DNA from 2 places in the Shewanella aegiceratis genome. Region 1 is predicted to be linked to the other one. Evidence: predicted binding sites of a transcription regulator. Region 1 holds the regulator's gene; the other holds the start of a gene.
The links. Region 1 encodes ArgR, which controls arginine synthesis, uptake and breakdown. Its sites were predicted from a motif close to ANTGAATANNTATTCANT; they were not measured.
Positions count from the first base shown of each region.

Region 2: a site for ArgR is predicted at 2,243-2,260, ahead of K0H80_RS08400 (citrate synthase). Genes of this name have one in related genera too.

Region 1 is NZ_CP080416.1:980,643-988,071, reverse strand. It holds gene folA (type 3 dihydrofolate reductase) at 1-209, opposite strand, end outside; gene K0H80_RS04420 (threonine/serine exporter family protein) at 250-720, opposite strand; gene K0H80_RS04415 (threonine/serine exporter family protein) at 717-1,478, opposite strand; gene cgtA (Obg family GTPase CgtA) at 1,514-2,677, opposite strand; gene rpmA (50S ribosomal protein L27) at 2,893-3,147, opposite strand; gene rplU (50S ribosomal protein L21) at 3,163-3,474, opposite strand; gene ispB (octaprenyl diphosphate synthase) at 3,750-4,721, shown strand; gene mdh (malate dehydrogenase) at 4,847-5,782, opposite strand; gene argR (transcriptional regulator ArgR) at 6,090-6,560, shown strand; gene K0H80_RS04380 (cupin domain-containing protein) at 6,746-7,204, shown strand; gene K0H80_RS04375 (Dyp-type peroxidase) at 7,361-7,429, opposite strand, start outside.
Region 2 is NZ_CP080416.1:1,866,549-1,873,977, forward strand. It holds gene K0H80_RS08400 (citrate synthase) at 680-1,966, opposite strand; gene sdhC (succinate dehydrogenase cytochrome b556 subunit) at 2,379-2,774, shown strand; gene sdhD (succinate dehydrogenase, hydrophobic membrane anchor protein) at 2,768-3,115, shown strand; gene sdhA (succinate dehydrogenase flavoprotein subunit) at 3,116-4,882, shown strand; gene K0H80_RS08420 (succinate dehydrogenase iron-sulfur subunit) at 4,893-5,600, shown strand; gene sucA (2-oxoglutarate dehydrogenase E1 component) at 5,816-7,429, shown strand, end outside.

The DNA.
Region 1 (7,429 bases):
ACCAGATCTTCTTGTCGGCTCACCACCAGGTTGTGGCGTCCAGGCAAGGGTCTGCCGATGGATTCGAAGGTCTTACGGCCCATGACCACAGGCTTGCCTAGGGTCATCTGTTTAAAGTGGCGCAGGTCTTCTGGCAGGTGCCAGGGCATCTGATTATCTTTGCCGATAACCCGGTTATTTGCCATCGCGGCAATCATAGCTATTTTCATGGGCTCTCCAACGGTCTTGTGCCGTCTGTAGGGTTTAGAATTAGATCACTGGGCGGGTACGAAAATAGAGCAGACTGGGCATGGCGAGTCCGACAGATAACGCCCCTAAGATGAAGATGGTCTTCAAGCCATTGCTGATCACCTCGGCGGTCAGCTCTGGGCTCACCTCAGACTGGGCAGACAGCTGCACCAAGGCAATCACTGTATTGTAGGCATAGGTTCCCGGGATCATAGGGATGATCGCCGCCACGGCGTACATCAGCGGCGGTGCCAGATGTTTCTTGGCAAAGCCTATGGTTAACACCCCGACCAAGGCCGCCGCGGCGAAGGTACACCACTCAATCGGCATGCCGAAATGCAGCAGCAAGGTGCGCAGGCTGTGACCAAGGGCGCCAGCCAGGGCGCAGTATGGCAGGAAGCGTTTGGGCACATTGAACACCATGGCGAAACCCACCGCAGGAACAGCCGAGAAGGCCGCATCATTTAGCAGCTTGAGCAGCAGCTCCATCATAGGAAGAGTCCTCCCAGTTGCATGGCGATGGTGATCCCTATGACGGATGAGACGGTCAACAGGGTGGCGTGGCCCCAACGGGAGATCCCCACATTAAGGTGCCCCTTTACCATATCTGAGATGGCGTTGATCATGGGAAAACCCGGCACCAACATCAACACGCTGGCGGCCATCGGCAGCTTAGGGGTATCGGTCAGTTGCAGGTGATAGCCCATCTGCGCCACCAAGGTGGTAATAAAGGCGGTCACGGCAAAGTTCACCAACAGATTGAAATGATGCTTGGCGATGGCCAGACGCACCGACATGCCCACTGATGCGGCCAGTATGGTGATCAACACCGCCATGGTATCGCCACCAAACAGGTGGCAGAAACTGCCACAGGAGAGGCCGATCATGGGCACCAGATAGCGCCTAGGATAGCTCTTTGGCTGGATCCGCGAGACACGTTTGCGTACCTCGTTGAGGCCGTAGATCCCCTTCTCCGTCAACAGACAGATGCGCTGCAGCTCGCAGATGATGGTCATATTGATGCCATGCTCGCGAATGCGCCGGGTAGTGGTGATACAGCGACCATGCACCAGGCTGGTCAGTACCAGAGAGTTAGAGGAGATGGAGATCTCGACACTGGCGAGACCTAATGCCTGACCCAGGCGCTGGCTGATCTCTTCGACGAGGTCGGACTCAGCACCATAGGCCAGTAAGAGTTGAGCAACCCGGACAACCTGCCGGGTAATATCATTTTGAGTATCGGCGTACACAATTCTCTCAGAATGAAAGGGGTAACTTAATAAACTTACCTTTGATAGATGATTTCGACATCATAGTCATCATCATCGAAGTCGTCGTCGAAGTCATCATCATAGTCTTCGTTGACCACTTCCTGGGTCTTCTGATGATAGTTGTCCCACTTGAACTCGACCTCTGCATCGGGATCTTCCTCGACCTCTGGTGGCAGAGCATCGATAAAGTCCATCAGCTTGAGCGCCAGTTCCTGCGTGCCTTCGCGGTTGTAGGCCGAAATACAGTAGACATCACCCTGCCAATCCAGCTCTTTGACGATGCGATCGACGCGCTCTTGCAACTCCTCTTCGAGCAGCAAGTCAGTCTTGTTGAACACCAACCAACGTGGCTTGCTTGCCAGCAGCGGCGAGTGCTTCTCTAGCTCACCCACGATGGCCCGAGCGCTGTCGACGGGATCGCTGCCATCGATAGGCTCGATATCCAGGATATGCAGCAGCACACGGCAACGCTCGAGGTGCTTAAGGAAGCGAATACCCAGGCCTGCCCCTTCGGCGGCGCCTTCGATCAGACCGGGAATATCGGCGATCACAAAACTTTGGCCATGTCTTGGTGTCACAACCCCCAGGTTAGGCACCAGTGTGGTAAATGGATAATCGGCAACCTTCGGCTTGGCACGAGACACTGAGCGAATAAAGGTCGATTTACCGGCGTTAGGCATACCCAGCAGACCCACATCCGCCAACAGCATCAGCTCGAGTCTCAGGCTACGCACTTCACCTGGGGTGCCCAGGGTCTTCTGACGCGGCGCACGGTTGGTACTGCTCTTAAAGCGAGTGTTACCCAGGCCATGGAAGCCACCTTTAGCCACCAACAGCTTCTGACCATGAGTCTTGAGATCCCCAAGCGCTTCCTGGGTCTCTTCATCGACGGCGCGGGTCCCGACTGGCACCTTTAGAATGAGATCTTTACCGCCATGACCGGTACAGTCGCGTCCGCGACCATTCTCACCACGCTCGGCAAAATGGAAACGCTCGAAACGGTAATCGATCAGGGTGTTGAGGTTTTCATCGGCCTGCAGATAAACACTGCCGCCGTCACCACCGTCACCGCCATCTGGGCCGCCATCGGGCACATATTTTTCGCGTCGAAAACTAACGCAACCACTACCGCCATCACCAGCTTCGACTCTGATCACGGCTTCATCGACAAACTTCATACCAACTCCAGGCGCCAAACAATAGACCGATTATACTGCCTATCGAAACTTACCGCCAAAAAACAATGATGCAACTGCCCCAGCACAAAGCGGCGGAGACAATATTGGACTGGTGCTGGAGCGGTATACAGGCTCTTTCACCAGTAATGATTCTTCATAAACAATAAAGCCCCACCAGAGGCAGGGCTTTAGAAACTAGCTTGGGTAGCTAAGTATTAAGCTTCGATGCTAATGAACTTGCGGTTCTTAGGACCTTTAACTTCGAACTTAACTTTACCGTCAGTTAGTGCAAATAGAGTATGGTCACGACCGATACCTACGTTAACACCTGCGTGGAACTTAGTACCACGTTGACGAACGATGATGTTACCAGCTAGAACTGATTCACCACCGAAACGCTTAACACCAAGACGTTTGCTTTCTGAATCGCGGCCGTTACGAGTAGAACCGCCAGCTTTTTTATGTGCCATTAGTTAGACCCCTTATTAAGCGTTGATAGCTGTAATTTTAACTTCGGTGAACCACTGACGGTGGCCCATCTTCTTATCGTGGTGCTTACGACGACGGAACTTAACGATAGTTACCTTCTCGCCACGGCCATGGCTGATCACTTCAGCTACAACCTTACCACCTTCAACTAAAGGTGCACCAACGTGTACAGTTTCACCATCTGCAACCAAAAGAACTTGGTCGAATTCGATAGTTTCGCCTGTAGCAACTTCTAATTTTTCTAGACGTACAGTATGGCCTTCAGCAACACGGTGTTGCTTACCACCACTTTGAAAAACAGCGTACATAGCTATTTTACTCCGATATTTCTAGCACGCAGACCCTTTTTGTTTGGCTGGGTGCTATAAAAGCTTTAATGACAATGGTCGCGGAGTTTACGCTAAGTTCGCCTGGCTGACAAGTCCTAATTCACTTTGATCAAAAAAAGATCGGAATTACTCGCACAATACTCTTCTGCTACTGTCAGGCGAGGCATTTTTAGGTAGAATCTAATAATTATAACATTTTCGCCTTAATTTGGGCTGTCTGAATTACCTCGCAACCCTAAAAGTAGAGCCATTATATGGATTTGAATGCCATTCGTCAGCTGGCAGACGCTGATATGAAAGCCGTCGACCAACTTATCTATAAGCAGTTGGAATCGGATGTCGCCCTTATTAATCAACTCGGATTCTACATCATCAATGGCGGCGGCAAACGCATGCGTCCACTGCTCTCTATCTTGGCCGCCCGCGCCATCGCCTATGAAGGTGAAGCGCATCTTAAACTGGCGGCAATCGTTGAGTTTATCCATACCGCGTCTCTGCTACACGACGACGTGGTCGATGAGTCTATGCTTAGACGCGGCCGGGAAACCGCCAACGCCCTGTTCGGTAACAGCGCCAGCGTATTGGTAGGTGACTTCCTCTATACCCGCTCTTTCCAGATGATGACAGAGCTGAAGAGCATGGAGGTGCTTGAAGTACTCGCCGATGCCACCAACGTACTGGCAGAAGGCGAAGTATTGCAGCTAATGAACTGTAACGACCCAGACACCAGTGAAGAGAGCTACATGCGGGTGATCTACTGCAAAACGGCGAAACTATTTGAAGCCGCCACCCGTCTGGCAGGCGTGCTGGCCGATAGCAGCATAGAAGTGCAGACTGCACTGGCCGACTATGGCAAGTATCTGGGCACCGCCTTCCAACTCACCGACGACCTACTGGATTATACGGCCGATACCGAGGCCCTGGGTAAGAACATAGGCGACGACCTGGCCGAGGGTAAGCCTACCCTGCCGCTTATCTACGCCATCGCCAACGGCAACGAGCTGGAGCGTCAATTGATTCGCGATGCGATCGAGAAAGGCGACGGCACTGAGCATATCGATACCATATTAAATGCCCTTAAGCAGTGTGGCGCCCTGGACTACACAGAGAAACGCGCTCAGGAAGAAGCAGAGAAGGCGATACGCGCATTAGATCTGCTTCCCGATAGCGACTATAAGCAGGCCCTGATATCGCTGGCGAGAATCGCCGTGGCGCGCGATCACTAATTAGCAGACAATTAGTTCCTAATCAGTCTTTCGCCTCTCGATATCAAGGTAAAAGTTACCCATAAAAAAATGGAGCCAATTGGCTCCATTTTTTATTAAGGACTAACTAAAGGCTTAGCCTAGCCTTATTTTACGAAGTCGACACCAAGTGCGATATCGGCTTTAAGCGTATCTAGCATAGCATCACGTGCGTTGGCTTCGAACTCGCTAACCTCACCATAGGCAAGTACCTGCTCGATACCGTTCTTACCCAGTAGTACAGGTTGCGCGAAGAAGTCAGCATGCTCGCTGCCACCATCGACATAGGCACACTCAACAACGTTAGCTTCGCCCTGTAGGCCACGAACCAGTGACAGACCGAAACGACATGCCGCCTGACCCATAGACAGAGTCGCGCTACCGCCACCCGCCTTAGCTTCAACCACTTCGGTACCCGCGTTCTGGATACGAGTCGTCAGTGCAGCCACTTCTTCATCAGAGAAGCTTACGCCTTCGATTTGAGACAGTAGTGGCAGAATAGTCACGCCGCTGTGTCCACCGATTACATTCACTTTAACGTCGGCAACGTCCAGACCCTTCGCTTCGGCAACGAAAGTTTCAGAGCGGATCACGTCAAGGGTAGTCACACCGAACAGACGGTTCTTGTCGTATACACCGGCAGCCTTCAGTACTTCTGCAGCGATAGCGACAGTAGTGTTAACTGGGTTAGTGATAATACCGATCAGCGCCTTAGGGCAAGTTGCGGCACACTTCTCAACCAGGTTTCTCACGATACCCGCGTTGATGTTGAATAGATCTGAACGATCCATGCCTGGCTTACGTGCAACACCAGCAGAGATCAGTACCACGTCGGCACCTTCCAGCGCTGGCGTTGGATCTTCACCCGCAAAGCCCTTTACTTCTACAGCAGTCGGGATGTGGCTTAGGTCAACGGCAACACCAGGTGTGACTGGCGCGATATCATAAAGGGATAGTTTTGAACCGGCAGGCAGTTGAGTTTTGAGTAGTAGGGCAAGAGCCTGGCCAATACCACCGGCGGCACCAAGTACAGCAACTTTCATAGTTATCTCCGTTAATTCTTGGATATTATGTGATATAGATCTAGATTTACCGATGGCGCAACATTACTGGAATCACGGTAAAAATTCAATTATCCCTTAGTCGTGTGGCCAGATAATTTCAATTTCTCCCAGCCAACTGCCATTTACAGACCATTTAAGTTATACTGCCCGGCCTTGCCTGCGACCACTTACCGCTCCAACCACCCCGTAAACCTGAATTTTTATTCACACAATCCGAATAACGCTTGACTAATGGCGCAAAAATATTCAAAATAACCCAGTTTTTTGAATATAAGAATAATTCGATATGCAAGCCAATAAAAATCAAGACGAACTTGTAAAGACCTTTAAGGCTATCTTGAAAGAGGAGCGTTTTGGCTCCCAGAGCGAGATAGTCAACGCCCTGCAGTCCGAGGGCTTCAACAACATTAACCAATCCAAAGTCTCACGTATGCTGAGCAAGTTTGGCGCCGTGCGCACCCGCAACGCCAAGCAGGAGATGGTCTACTGCCTGCCCGCCGAGCTTGGGGTCCCGACGGCCGGCAGCCCACTGAAAAACTTAGTGCTGGATGTCGACCATAATCAATCTATGATAGTGGTCAGAACCAGCCCAGGTGCGGCCCAGCTGATCGCCAGACTGCTGGACTCTATAGGTAAGCCAGAGGGCATATTGGGCACCATCGCCGGTGACGATACCATCTTCATCTGCCCTTCCAACATTCAGGAAGTGGACAAGACGCTCGAGACGGTCAAGTCGCTGTTTAACTACGCCGATTAGTCCGCTTCGCAAGGATAGCCTAGGCCATCCCCCGAGAGACACCCTTTAGCCTGTTTGGGCAAAGGGTGTTTTTTTACCCACCTTTTACCTAGATTTTACTCACCCTCAAATTGAATACTATATATCTGATAGGATACACTGAGTCCAAACCATCCCCTCTGTCACCCGATGGTTAAGGACCCGAGATGAATAACAATAAGATAATCAATATCGACAACCTTTGCTGGGAATCTTGGCAACACTCAGATCGATACGCCAGTCATCAAAAACATATCGGCGATGCCGCCGGTTGTCAGCAGATCGGTGTCACCATGGAACGACTTGAACCCGGCAAACTCTCCTCCGTCGCCCACTATCACACCAAGGAAGAGGAACACCTCTACGCGCTGCAAGGCGAAGCCACCCTGTATATCGACGGTGAACCTCACCCCTTTAAGCAAGGCGACTATATCTGTTTTACTGCAAATTCAGGCATCTCCCATACCCTGAAAAACGAATCCGAAGCCGACTTCCTGTTTCTGGTGCTGGGCAATCGCGATCCCCATGATGTGGTGGTGTACCCGGAACACAATAAGGTGCAGGTGCGCTCCATCGACGAGATCTATGCCAAGCGCCCCACCAACTACTGGGATCCCGACCGTTAATTCAACGTTAAGCGGGCACAAAAAAACACACCTTAGGGTGTGTTTTTATTGGGTTAGCGTCTAGCTACTAGACGCTGGTCACTTTGAGGAATTCAGATTGAGAGACTCATATTAAGCGACTGTTCAAGAGAACCGCTATGCCTTAATCCTCGAACTCTAATCCTCGCACTCTGCCTCTCGCTCCATGAAATCAAGCGACGGGGCAAAAAATGCCGAGCCAGTCAG
Region 2 (7,429 bases), 890 kb from region 1:
GTGAAGATACCTATGTTATTTATCCAATTAGCCTTAGTAAGCACAAGGTGTGCCAAAATGTTAAGTGGTTGTTTATCAATGGCTTACGCTAAAACCAGTTAGTGCGTGGTGAGTTTGTTAACTGGTTTGTAGCGAAAATGTTTAACATGTGATGCTTTTGACTAATTAACAGTTAAGACCCATTGCCAAGGTCAGTGCAAATTGGATTTGATACAAAATGTATCTCTACTGCATGGGGGCAGCTTAACTTACCCGGATGTAGGCTGATTAGTTAATGGAAAAGGGCTTAGAAGTGAAAAGCTGAGAGGAAAAGGACTGAGAGAGCAGGACTGAGCGGGATGGGCAGAAAGGGAAGGGCTAAATAGAGGAGCGAAGTGGCAGGTAAAGGGAATCAATCGCTTTAAATCTTGAACCCACTGTGGTGAAGGCTCAGATACCAACATCCAGATATAAAAGCTCGTCTATAGCTACTCATGTAAAAGGTGCGTGTAAAAGGCGCATGTAAAAGGCTCACGTAAAAGCTCAGGCATAACGCCTTGCCTAAAACTGAGGCATTAAAAGATAGCGACCAAAAGAGCTATTAAAGGAGAGCTCTTAAAGAAGAGTGATTAAAGCAAAGCTATTAGAAGAGAGGCATAAAAAAAGCACCCATAGGGTGCTTTTTAAAATCAGGCTGCGATTAACGCTTGTCCAGTTTGACGAAGTCGCGTTCTGGTGAGCCTGTATAGAGCTGGCGTGGACGGCTGATCTTGTGACCAGGCTGGTCCAACATCTCTTTCCAGTGAGCAATCCAACCCACGGTGCGCGCTAGGGCGAACAGTACGGTGAACATGCTGGTTGGAATGCCGATAGCCTTCATGATGATGCCTGAGTAGAAATCGACGTTTGGATAGAGTTTCTTCGATACGAAGTACTCATCTTCCAGTGCGATACGCTCAAGTTCCATCGCCACGTCGAGCAGCGGATCATCGACCTTAAGCTCGGCAAGGACTTCGTGACAGGTTTCGCGCATAACCTTGGCGCGAGGGTCGAAGTTCTTGTAAACGCGGTGACCGAAGCCCATCAGACGGAATGGATCTTCTTTGTCTTTCGCACGAGCGATGAACTCAGGAATGCGATCGACGGTGCCGATCTCTTCTAGCATGTTCAGACACGCTTCGTTCGCGCCGCCGTGTGCAGGACCCCAAAGTGAGGCGATACCCGCTGCGATACATGCAAATGGGTTAGCACCCGATGAACCGGCTAGACGCACGGTAGAGGTAGAGGCGTTTTGCTCATGGTCTGCGTGCAGGATAAAGATACGGTCCATAGCGCGTTCGATGATTGGGTTAACCTTGTACTCTTCACAAGGAACGGCAAACATCATGCTTAGGAAGTTGCCCGCATAGCTTAGGTCGTTACGTGGGTAAACAAAAGGCTGACCAATTGAATACTTGTAACACATAGCGGCGATAGTCGGCATCTTAGAGACTAAACGGAACGCGGCAATTTCGCGGTGGTGTTCGTCGTTGACATCGAGAGAGTCTTGGTAGAATGCAGACAGTGCACCGGTTACGCCACATAGCATGGCCATCGGGTGTGCGTCACGGCGGAAACCACGGAAGAACGAAGCGAGTTGCTCGTTAACCATAGTGTGGGTCTTAACCGTGTAAACAAATTTGTCGTATTGAGCCTTGTTAGGTAACTCACCGTAAAGCAGTAGATAACAAAGATCTAAATAGTCTGAGTCGACGGCAAGTTCGTCGATCGCGTAACCACGGTGTAAAAGTATACCTTGGGCGCCATCAATGTAAGTGATAGCTGATTCGCAGGATGCTGTCGCTAGGAATCCTGGGTCAAATGTAAAATGACCTTTGCTACCGAGTTTGCTGATGTCGATAACATCAAATCCCGCCGTTCCTTTCTTAATAGGCAGGTCAATCGAATCGTTCCCTGGTAGTTCCAATTTGGCTATATTATCAGCCATACCCCGTTCTCCTTACTTCATTCTTATGTGAGTGCGGCTTTGTCAAACGCCAATACTTTACAGTGAATCTAGATCACATTTCAATTTAAATAAGTGTTTAAATTCGTTAGACCATGGTCTTAATTTGACGTAAGTGCCCGTCAATACAGCAACTTGGCAGTTTTTTTTACCAAAAAAACAAAATTTGCATAATGTGATGTTTGTATTTGACATTTGTGGGGCGTATACTTGCTTCGGCTCGAAAGAGCTACAAACAAACCAATTCGTAGACCATTATTTACATACTTATTTAGTGATTTTTGAATTAGTTAACTGTTTGTTTCAACTTTCCTTTTGAGGCGAGAGGAGGTGGTAAGTTTGCTTGCTGGTCAAATTTCGTTCGAAAGAGGTTCAATAACAAAAATAATGCTCAATGGAGCAGAGTGAGCAGAACGTGAAAAAGCAAAGACCTGTCCATCTAGATCTGCAGACCATTCGCTTTCCTGCAACAGCGATTGCGTCAATCCTACACCGTGTCTCCGGTGTCATCATGCTGTTTGCCGTCGGCATTCTTATCTGGTTGTTGAGTGAGTCACTCGCATCTGCTGAGAGTTTCGCAGGCATTCAATCTCTATTTGATACCTTTATCGTTAAGTTTGTTGTCTGGGGAATTCTGACCGCGCTTGGTTATCACCTGATTGTTGGCGTACGCCACCTGATCATGGATACCGGTCGTTGGGAAGAGTTGGAATCGGGTAACGCTTCAGCGAAAGCCGCCTTCGTTATTGCAGCGGCATGGTCAATCATTGCGGGGATTTGGGTATGGTAACAAATGCAGCGAGTCTTGGACGCAGTGGCGTTCATGATTTTATTCTTCTTCGTGCTAGTGCCGTGATCCTTACTTGTTACACCATTTTCTTAGTAGGATTCATCGCCGCTAGTGCGCCTCTCACTTATGACGTATGGCACGGTTTGTTCAGTGCTTTGCCGATGAAAGTGTTTACGCTTCTTGCCCTGGTCGCCATCCTGGTTCACGCCTGGATCGGTATCTGGCAGGTGCTCACCGACTATGTTAAGCCGGTAGCCGTCCGTGGCGTACTCCAATTCGTCTTCGTCGTAGCAGCGCTTTCTTACCTGGCTGCTGGCATTGTTATTGTGTGGGGTGTTTAAGTGAGTATTCCAGTACGTGAGTTTGATGCAGTCGTAATTGGCGCCGGTGGCGCGGGTATGCGAGCTGCACTACAGATTTCTAAAGAAGGTAAGAGCTGCGCGCTGTTATCTAAAGTATTCCCAACGCGTTCTCATACCGTTTCTGCCCAGGGTGGTATTACCGTTGCCCTAGGTAACGCCCATGAAGACCATTGGGAACAGCACATGTACGATACCGTTAAGGGTTCCGACTTCATCGGTGATCAAGACGCGATCGAATTTATGTGTCAAACCGGTCCAGAAGCCATTATCGAACTTGAGCACATGGGTTTGCCATTCTCTCGTTTCGATAACGGTAAGATCTATCAGCGTCCTTTCGGCGGCCAATCGAAGAACTTCGGTGGCGAGCAGGCGGCACGTACCGCTGCGGCGGCAGACCGTACCGGTCACGCCCTGTTGCACTGTCTATACCAACAGAACGTTAAGCATAAGACTGAAGTCTTCTCTGAGTGGTATGCACTGGATCTGGTGAAGAACGAAGACGGTGCCATCGTAGGTTGTACTGCAATCGAAATCGAAACCGGCGAAATCGTTTACTTCAAGTCTAAGGCCACCATTCTGGCTACCGGTGGTGCGGGTCGTATCTACGCCTCTACTACTAACGCTCACATCAACACAGGTGACGGTGTCGGCATGGCAATGCGCGCTGGCGTGCAGATGCAAGACATGGAGATGTGGCAGTTCCACCCAACCGGTATCGCCGGCGCGGGTGTACTGGTAACCGAAGGTTGTCGTGGTGAAGGCGGATACCTGCTGAACAAAGACGGCGAGCGCTTCATGGAGCGTTATGCGCCAAACGCGAAAGACCTGGCCTCTCGTGACGTGGTAGCACGTTCTATGATGACTGAGATCCGTGAAGGTCGTGGCCTCGACGGTCCACTAGGTCCTCACTGTCTACTGAAACTCGATCACTTAGGTAAAGAGACGCTTGAAGCACGCCTACCAGGCGTTTGTGAACTGTCTCGTACCTTCGCGCATATCGATCCAGCCGATGGCCCAATCCCTGTACTGCCAACCTGTCACTACATGATGGGTGGTCTGCCTGCTAAGGTGAGCGGTCAGGTGATCCGTAAGAATGAAGATGGCAGCGAAAGCGATGTCGTTGGTCTGTTTGCCGTGGGTGAGATTGCCTGTGTATCGGTACACGGTGCGAACCGCCTGGGTGGTAACTCACTACTCGACCTCGTGGTCTTTGGCCGCGCAGCGGGTCAGCACCTGGGTAAGGCGCTGGATGAGACTGCCGATCCTAAAGAAGCGAGCGCCGATGAGATTGCTAAGTCTCTTGAGCGTCTAAATCGTTGGGAAAGCAACAAAGACGGTGAAGATCCTGCGCAGATCCGTAAAGATCTTCAGCTTTGTATGCAGCTTAACTTCTCCGTATTCCGTACCGGCGAGGCAATGGCAGAAGGTCTTGAAGAGCTTAAGGCGATTCGTGAGCGTCTGGCTAATGCCAAGCTGTCTGACAACTCAAGAGAGTTCAACACTCAGCGTATCGAGTGTCTAGAGCTAGATAACCTGATGGCGACAGCAATTGCGACTGCTTATGCGGCGAACTTCCGTCAAGAGAGTCGTGGTGCGCATTCACGTGAAGACTTCCTCGAGCGTGATGATGAGAACTGGTTGTGTCACAGCTTGTTCGATCCTCAGACCGAACAGATGACCAAGCGTGCGGTAAACATGGAGCCTAAGCTTCGTGAAGCCTTCCCGCCGATTAAGCGTACCTACTAAGGAAGATAAGATGAATTTGAAGATTGCTATTTATCGCTATAATCCTGAAGTAGACACTAAGCCTTACATGAAGGATTACACGCTAGAAGTGGCTGACGGTACCGATATGATGGTGCTGGATGTCCTGATGCAGCTGAAGGTACAAGACCCAACGCTGGCGTTCCGTCGCTCATGCCGTGAAGGTGTTTGTGGTAGTGATGGCGTAAACATGAACGGTAAGAACGGTCTGGCCTGTATCACACCAATTTCTACCTTCAAGGGTAAGAAGCTGGAGATACGTCCACTACCGGGTATGCCTGTGGTTCGTGACCTGATTGTTGACCTGACTCAGTTCTACAAGCAGTACGAGAAGATCAAGCCTTACCTGATCAACGACGACAAGACACCGGCCCGTGAACATCTGCAATCGCCAGAAGAGCGTGCGCACCTGGACGGTCTGTATGAGTGTATCATGTGTGCGTGTTGTTCAACGGCTTGTCCATCATTCTGGTGGAACCCAGACAAGTTCATCGGTCCAAGCGGCCTGTTGCATGCCTATCGTTTCCTTATCGATAGCCGCGATACCGCCACCGAAGAGCGTCTGTCTGAGCTCGACGATGCTTACAGCGTATTCCGTTGCCATGGCATCATGAACTGTGTTGACGTTTGTCCTAAAGGACTCAACCCGACTAAAGCAATTGGACACATCAAGTCTATGCTGCTTAAGCGAGCTGTCTAAATGCAACACACTGAGCTGATTTTAATAATTATATAGCTCTTTTGAGAGTCACTTCTTCTATGTGAGAAGTGGCTCTTTTATGTAATGGAACTACACATGCCGTGAAATCTGGACTCTAGGGGCGGCAGATATTTTGCAATTGCAGTACATTTGACTGGATTGCATTTTCAATACTTTGGCTAAAAACACGTGTATAAAGTTTGAAAGGAATAGAAATGCACCAAGGCATCATGAAAGCCTGGCTCGAATCGTCTCATTTAAACGGGGCTAATTCGACCTATGTAGAAGAGATGTATGAAGCCTATCAAGAGGACCCTCAGTCAGTATCAGAAGACTGGCGAGCGGTGTTTGATAACCTCCCATATGCCAACGGTGCAACAGCAGATGTGCCCGAAGCTGCCCACTCTAAAGTACGTGAATATTTCCGTAGTTTGGCGCTAGACGGTCGTCACAAGAGCGCTGCTCGTGTGACAGATCCAGAAGTCGATGCCAAACAGGTTAAAGTTCTTCAGTTGATCAACGCCTACCGTTTCCGCGGCCACCAGAATGCGAATCTGGATCCCCTCGGGCTATGGAAGCGCGATACCGTCTCTGAATTGGACCCGGCCTTCCACGGCTTAACCGGCGAAGATATGGAGCGTGAATTCAACACTGGTTCATTTGCTCACGGTGGCGACACCATGAAGCTGGGTGATCTGGTTAAAGCACTGAAAGCAACCTATTGTGCTGCTATCGGCGCGGAATACATGCACATCACAGATACCGATGAGAAGCGTTGGATCCAACAACGCTTGGAGCCGTCATTAGGTAGAGCGAATTACGATAAAAACACCAAGACACGTATCCTCGAGGGCCTGAACGCCGCCGAAGGTATGGAGAAATATCTCGGCGCCAAGTTCCCCGGCGCAAAACGTTTCTCACTGGAAGGTGGTGACGCGCTCGTCCCTATGATGCGTGAAATCATCTACCGTGGCGGTGAAGCGGGTACTAAAGAGATCGTCGTGGGCATGGCTCACCGTGGTCGTCTAAACCTGCTGGTTAACATCTTAGGTAAGAAGCCATCAGAACTCTTCGACGAGTTCGCCGGTAAGCACAGCGATGAGCTCAACGGTTCGGGTGACGTTAAGTATCACCAAGGTTTCTCATCAGATTTCGAAACACCGGGCGGCAACGTGCACCTGGCACTGGCGTTTAACCCGTCGCACCTTGAGATCGTTAACCCTGTGGTCATGGGCTCGGTAAGAGCACGTCTGGACCGCCGCGGTTGTAAGACGGGTCTTCAGGTGATGCCTATTACTGTTCATGGTGACAGCGCCATCGCAGGTCAGGGCATAGTACAAGAGACATTCAACATGTCTCAGACCCGAGCCTTCAAGGTGGGCGGCAGTATCCGTATTGTGGTCAACAACCAGGTGGGCTTTACTACCAACCTGACTGAAGATACCCGTTCAACCGAGTACTGTACCGATATCGCCAAGATGGTACAGGCGCCTATCTTCCACGTGAACGCAGACGACCCAGAATCGGTTGCCTTCGTTGCTCAGCTGGCGGTTGACTATCGTAACGAGTTTAAGCGTGACGTAGTGATCGATCTGGTCTGTTACCGTCGTCACGGCCACAACGAGGCCGACGAGCCGAGTGCAACTCAGCCGCTGATGTATGCCAAGATCAAGAAACATCCAACGCCACGTAAGATCTATGCCGACCGTCTGATCGAAGAGCAGACCCTAGGTGCAGATGATGTGACCGCGATGATCAACGACTACCGCGACGCGCTAGATAAAGGCGATTGCGTAGTTAAAGAGTGGCGTCCAATGACGCTGCACACG